DNA from 3 places in the Pseudoalteromonas sp. AOP7-A1-14 genome. Region 1 is predicted to be linked to each of the others. Evidence: predicted binding sites of a transcription regulator. Region 1 holds the regulator's gene; each other region holds the start of a gene.
What was found. Region 1 encodes ArgR, which controls arginine synthesis, uptake and breakdown. Its sites were predicted from a motif close to ANTGAATANNTATTCANT; they were not measured.

Region 2: the regulator ArgR is predicted to act here: its motif matches at 633-650, upstream of argC (N-acetyl-gamma-glutamyl-phosphate reductase).
Region 3: the regulator ArgR is predicted to act here: its motif matches at 1,212-1,229, upstream of ACT3RM_RS06700 (OadG family protein).

The regions. Positions count from the first base shown of each region.
Region 1 covers NZ_JBQSVO010000003.1:67,074-69,350, forward strand. Annotated here, with positions in the region: gene mdh (malate dehydrogenase) at 1-378, opposite strand, end outside; gene argR (transcriptional regulator ArgR) at 593-1,060, shown strand; gene ACT3RM_RS01190 (Dyp-type peroxidase) at 1,063-1,956, opposite strand.
Region 2 covers NZ_JBQSVO010000109.1:7,192-9,468, reverse strand. Annotated here, with positions in the region: gene argE (acetylornithine deacetylase) at 1-576, opposite strand, end outside; gene argC (N-acetyl-gamma-glutamyl-phosphate reductase) at 791-1,819, shown strand; gene argB (acetylglutamate kinase) at 1,800-2,277, shown strand, end outside.
Region 3 covers NZ_JBQSVO010000028.1:16,313-18,589, reverse strand. Annotated here, with positions in the region: gene pdxJ (pyridoxine 5'-phosphate synthase) at 1-253, shown strand, start outside; gene ACT3RM_RS06710 (hypothetical protein) at 333-524, opposite strand; gene ACT3RM_RS06705 (DUF1328 domain-containing protein) at 574-744, opposite strand; gene ACT3RM_RS06700 (OadG family protein) at 1,280-1,519, shown strand; gene oadA (sodium-extruding oxaloacetate decarboxylase subunit alpha) at 1,536-2,277, shown strand, end outside.

The DNA of each region.
Region 1 (2,277 bases):
TGGCACTGTACCGTTTACTGGGTTAGTTATAATACCCACTAATGCTTTTGGACAGTTAGCAACGATGCCTTCTGCTAATGTTTTGATAATACCTGCATTCACGTTGAATAAATCAGCGCGATCCATACCCGGTTTACGTGGCATGCCTGCAGGGATAAGTACGACATCAGCCCCCTCTAACGCTTTACCTAGGTCATCGGCACCAAAACCCGCTACTTTTACGTCAGTTGGGATGTGAGAAAGATCAACCGCTACACCTGGAACAACTGGGGCTACGTCATATAATGATAATTCAGAACCTGCAGGTAACCCTGTTTTTAATAATAAAGACAATGCTTGGCCGATACCGCCAGCTGCGCCTAGAACAGCAACTTTCATAAAACTCTCCATAATTTAAGGTAGGAAAAACTTAGTGGCACTAAAGATAATGAAATTAACACCTAAAGACAAATTTATCCTGCTTATTTTGCATATAATTTCGACCATAGTTGTAAATAAAGTAGTTTACAGGTGAAATTCATCAGACAATTACTGCATAACTATGCAATATTGTGTAGAATTACCCCACCATTAATGAATAAGAATCTACGACATGCAACCCCAAGACAAGCAAGAAGCATTAGTTAAAGCCTTTAAAGCGTTATTAAAAGAAGAGAACTTTGGCTCACAAGGTGAAATAGTTGAGGCCTTAAAAGAGCAAGGCTTTGATAATATAAGCCAAAGTAAAGTCTCACGCATGTTAAGTAAATTTGGTGCTGTACGCACCCGTAACGCAAAACAAGAAATGGTTTACTGCTTACCTGCTGAAATGGGCGTACCGACTGCTAAAAGCCCTCTACGCCAATTAGTTATAGATATTATGCATAACGAAATGATGATTATCATTCGTACCAGCCCTGGGGCTGCACAGCTTATTGCTCGCTTGCTTGATTCATTAGGCAAGGCCGATGGCGTACTTGGTACCATTGCTGGCGATGACACTATTTTTATCGCGCCAGCGAAAATATCTGAAATAGATGTCACCCTTGAGCGTGTTCATATCTTATTTGATACGGTTTAAACTTACAGTTGCTTTAAAAAGTTTAACGATGGTGCAAAAAACGCAGATCCCATATCGGCTTGAGTAAAATCAAGCCAATGATCAGAACACTCCCCCAAGCGACTCTTAAGCACTTGCGTAAAAGCCTCCCCTGAAGCGGAACAACTAACCGTTAAAATCCCCTGTTCGTGTACATCACCAAAAGGCATACTTTGATTTAATAAAATCGGCAGCCCTTGTTCATCTTTAAGTTCTACCCTAACGGCATGACTACTTTTTATAGCAGGCACCACAAGTGTGTTATCTAAGCGTGTGCGCCCCATTATTTGTTCTTGTTCTGTCAGTGATAGGTGCTGCCATACACTTAAATCATGCACAAAACGTTGCACATGAATATAACTGCCCTGATCTTCAAAGTGACCTGGCTTATTAATTAATGCCGTGGTGCGTTTTTGTCTGCCATAAGGCATATCGCCACCATAAATAAAGCCATTAAAATCACGACCATCTAAAAAGCGAAAGTTACGAACTTGCTCCACCAGCTCAACATCTGGTGAAAATAGCTTTAAGATTTGCAGTGCAAATAAGTGATTTACATCTTCGCGATCTGAACGGATTTGAATAAATAAGTCGAAAGGCTCAGCCCCCATAAGATACTCACTATGAGTTATATTAGGGAAACTTTTTAATTCGTCTGGGATAAACTCAGGAAGCAAGTGCGGCCAATACTGAGCACCAATTGCGACAAAGCTTGTAAGCATAGACTCAGAGAATTGATCAGCAAATTCATCTTGTATTGCACTGACTCGTTTTAATTTTTTACGTAAAGACTCATCGTGACTATCTAGCACGTTAAAAAACAAATGCAAACCGTGTAAGTTTGCCTCAGCACAAATTCCAGATTGCGCTTGCGCCATGATATATCCTTAGCTTAAATGTTTGACACGGCCGAATTTTTCGAATGAAAAGCATTGCAGCAAACCGCGTAGCCTATTTCTATTTTATTCTATTAATAGCTAACTCAACGTTATCTAATTGAAATAACTCGATTCAGTGACTGTTAATACTTACCTATAAGTATATGCTTTGACCAAGAAACTCTGCAACCACCTTTTATACACAGAACAACAAAAAGGTTCAGAAGTTCGCAGTAATGAATTAGATTAATGAGTTTCTGTTTAACTATTTAAGCTACATGCCTCCCATTATGGAAATACTACGTGAGACATCTCTTACAA
Region 2 (2,277 bases), on a different contig from region 1:
ACCCGAACGACCAATTACCCGAATCGCCGAACTCATATGTCCTTTATGAGTGAATACAGGCTTCATATCAGTAGGTTCACCAATAATACAGCGCGCTGGTTTTAAGTTCGGGTGTTTACAAATTTGCTGAGCGCCTGCCATCGTGGTTTCTTCATCGGCGGTTGCTAAAATTAAAATAGGTTGGTTTTGTTCGCTTTCGTTAAGCTCGCTGATTGCTTGTAATACAAAAGCAAAAAAGCCTTTCATATCAATACTACCTAAACCGTATAATTTATTATCATGTTCACTTAACTTAAATGGATTGTAGTTCCAGCGGCTATCATCAAAAGGGACTGTATCAGTGTGACCGGCGAGCATTAAACCACCATCACCTTGGCCACGCTTAGCAAGTAAATTAAAGCGGCCTTTTGGGCCTGCTAACTCTGTAATTTCACACTCAAAACCAAGTTCGGTGCACCAACTTTCGAGTAAATCAATTACTCCTTTGTTGGTCATTGCTAATGACTCATCCATAGCACTAATTGAAGGCGCTGCAATTAATTGCTGATACATGGACAAAAAAGACGGTAAAGGCATAAAAAATTCCAAAATAATCATTCATTCTAATTGCATAACAATATAAAAGTATTTATGATGAATATCAATTCACTTTTTAAGCATAAATATATTAAGTAACGCTATGTTCACACAACGACGATAAACTGATTTCATTACTTAAGATAGCCTGTTTACGTGTTATCGAACCTGATTTGAATTTCTATGATGTAACAAAACCAAAAAAGAGTAACGAATGAAAGTAGTAATTATTGGCGCAAGTGGTTATAGCGGCGCAGAATTAGCCAGTTTAGTGGCTAAGCACCCACAATTAACGTTAAGTGGTTGTTATGTTTCTGAGCAAAGCTTAGATAAAAATAAATTATTAAGCGATTTGTATCCAGAGCACCTTGGTTTGCTTGATTCGCCTTTATTACCGTTGGGCGAAAGCGCATATAACGACATTGAAAATTCAGCTGATTTTGTATGTCTATGCACCGACCATAAAGTAAGTGTTGATTTAGCTCCACGCTTTTTAGCCATGGGTAAGAAGGTTTTCGATTTATCCGGTGGTTATCGTTTAAGTAGTAATGAAGATTATAAAACCTATTATGGTTTTGAGCATCAACATACCGAGCTACTCGCTGATGCAGCTTATGGTCTTGCTGAGTGGAACAGCGATGCAATTGCTAAAGCGAAGTTAATTGCAGTGGCAGGCTGTTATCCAACTGCAGCACTTAATGCTTTAAAGCCGCTACAACAAGCTGGTTTTTTGGCCGAACAGCCGATTATTATTAATGCGGTTTCAGGTGTTACAGGGGCGGGTCGTAAAGCAAGTGTAGGTACTCATTTTTGTGAAGTATCCTTAACACCTTATGGATTATTTAAGCATCGCCACAGTCCTGAAATTGAGCTACATCTAGGTCATAAAGTGTTGTTTACACCGCATTTAGGGAATTTCCCTCGGGGTATTTTAGAAACAATTTACGTGCAGTTAAAAGCAGGTGTAACAACTGAACAAGTTACGCAAGCTTATAAAGTATTGGCTGATGAACCATTAATTAGATTGCTCGGCAATAAAGTCCCGTCAATTAAAGGGGTGGCTAAACAACCTTTTGTAGATATTGCATGGCAGCAACAAGGAACGCAACTTATTGTAATGGCCGCAATTGATAACTTATTAAAAGGCGCTGCCGGCCAAGCAGTTCAGTGTATTAATTTAGCTATGGGCTTACCCCATAGCACAGGCTTAAAGGGTGTAAGTAATGCAAACATGGGTCATTAAGCTCGGTGGTGCGGTTCTCAATACAGAAGATGCCGCAAAAGCGTTGTTTGAAGTATTGGCTAAACAAACCCAAGCGCAGTTTGTTATTGTTCATGGCGGTGGATCATTAGTTGATAAGTGCCTTACTGATGCAGGTTTTGCTAGTGCTAAGCACCAAGGTTTACGTATTAGTCCAAAAGAGCAAATGCCTTATATAGTCGGTGCGCTGGCAGGCTGTGCTAATAAACAATTAATGAGCCAAGCAATTGTTGCAGGCCATAAACCTGTAGGACTTAGTTTATATGAAGCAGGAGTTATTGCTTCGCAAAAGCTAAAAGCATTAGGGCAGGTCGGTCAATGTACCAGTGGCGAGCCTGGTATTATTCCTAGCCTTTTAGAGCAAGGACGTTTGCCATTAGTTAGCTCTGTTGGCTTTGGTGAAGATGGCCAATGGTATAATGTTAATGCTGATGAAGCCT
Region 3 (2,277 bases), on a different contig from region 1:
GGATGCACAAAATGATGCTGACACACAAAAAGAGCTTGAACATATCCGCCAAGGTGTAGAGTATGCTGCTAGTATTGGCTTAGTCGTCAATGCAGGCCACGGACTGCATTATCACAATGTAAAACCGATTGCCGCAATGCCCGAAATATATGAACTAAATATTGGCCATGCAATTATTGCTCGCGCAGCCATTGATGGTTTAGACAAAGCCGTGCGCGATATGAAACGCCTTATGCTTGAAGCAAGACTTTAATTAAGTATAAGATAGGTTTAATTAATAACAAAAAAGCGACCCAATTGGGTCGCTTTTTTAATTTTAAACTAAATTGCTATTAGCAATTCGTTTCTTCAGCATTCATGCCTTCTTTAGCTTCTTCACAGGCGTCTTCAACACCATTTTGCACGTCTGTTACAGCTTCATCAATGCGCTCTCCGGCATCCTCAGCATGGTTATCTTCACAACCCATAATAAAAAAACTTGCGAATAATGCGATAACACCTGCTTTAATTGTTGATGATTTCATAATGTAATTCCTTGTCGAAGGTTAAAAAGATTAATAAGTTAATTAGTATCTAGGGTTTTTTTCCTCGTAAGGCACCAGAAACTAATGAAATAACTAATAGTACTAAAAATATAAAAAAGATTATTTTTGCTATTCCTGCAGCAGCACCAGCGATACCACCAAAACCTAACACTGCAGCGATTAACGCAATAACTAGAAACGTAATTGTCCAGCGTAACATTGTATTCTCCTTGGTTCATCTAAATCGTTCGTATCATTGATAAGCGAGTTACGTGCCACTTTTTAAGTTGTTGATTTTTATTGTTTTAATTTATTTTCCAAGCTGGGTATATTTGAGTGTTACGTAATTTTTACGACTTGTCATGTAACTTATTCATACCATTAATGTAAGTTATGGCGCAGAGAGTTTTATACGTAAATAAGCGTATAATATCTATTTTATTCTTGGTAAGACCAATTTCATGTTAAGTTAACTTTCTTTATAGTGCCATTATTTTAAAGCGCTAAATCTCACATGTTTTTTCGCTTTTATAATTATTATCTATATCGAGTGCTTTTATCGTTTAAGTCCTATCGGTTTTCATTGTTATCAACAGTATTAAGTTAAATATTGATATGTTACTTTAGTAGTAATTGGTTATACCATTTGACAAAGTGCTAGACAATAAATAGAGCTTTGTTATGATTAGTGCATAAATATTAAGTATAATCGGATTTTTATTTAATTGTTCGGTTGAGTTATCAAGGGGAGCAAGATGGATGTAGGTGCTTTACTTACTACCGCGGCAAGTTTAATGCTGACAGGCATGGTGGGAGTATTTCTTTTTCTTTCGTTTTTAATTTGGGCTATTTCACTTATGTCCAAAATAGCTGCGCGGTTTGAAAATCCCGTTGCGCCGCTTGCTCGAAAGGCGTCAATTCAAGCAAAGGGTGTTCCTAGTGAACATGTTGCTGCGATCAGTGCGGCCATTGCTCAATACAATAACAAACAATAATTCTAAGAGGTAATTCATGGCTAAATTAAAACTGACAGAGCTTGTACTACGTGACGCACACCAATCATTGCTGGCTACACGTATGCGCCTTGATGACATGTTACCAATTGCGAGTAAACTGGATGACGCAGGTTATTGGTCAATAGAATCATGGGGCGGAGCTACTTTTGATTCATGTATTCGTTATTTAGGTGAAGATCCTTGGCAGCGCATTCGTTCTTTAAAAGCCGCAATGCCAAATACCAAGCAGCAAATGTTGTTGCGTGGTCAAAACTTATTAGGCTATCGTCATTATGCTGATGATGTAGTAGAAAAGTTTGTTGAGCGCGCCCATAAAAATGGCGTTGACGTATTTCGTATTTTTGATGCGATGAACGATGTACGCAACCTTGAAACCGCCATTAAAGCGGCTGTTAAAGTTGGCGCGCATGCACAAGGAACCATTTCATACACTGTAAGTCCAGTACATACGTTAGACATGTGGTTAAAGCTTGCAAAAGAGCTTGAAGAGCTAGGCTGTCATTCTATTTGTATTAAGGATATGGCGGGGTTATTAAAACCTTATGATTGTGAGCAGTTAATTAAAGGCTTAAAAGAAACCGTATCGATTCCAATTGCAATGCAGTGCCATGCAACAACAGGGCTAAGTACTGCTACTTATCAAAAAGCGATAGATGCAGGAATTGACATGCTTGATACTGCAATTTCGTCAATGAGTATGACTTATGGCCACAGTGCTACTGAAACCATTGTATCGA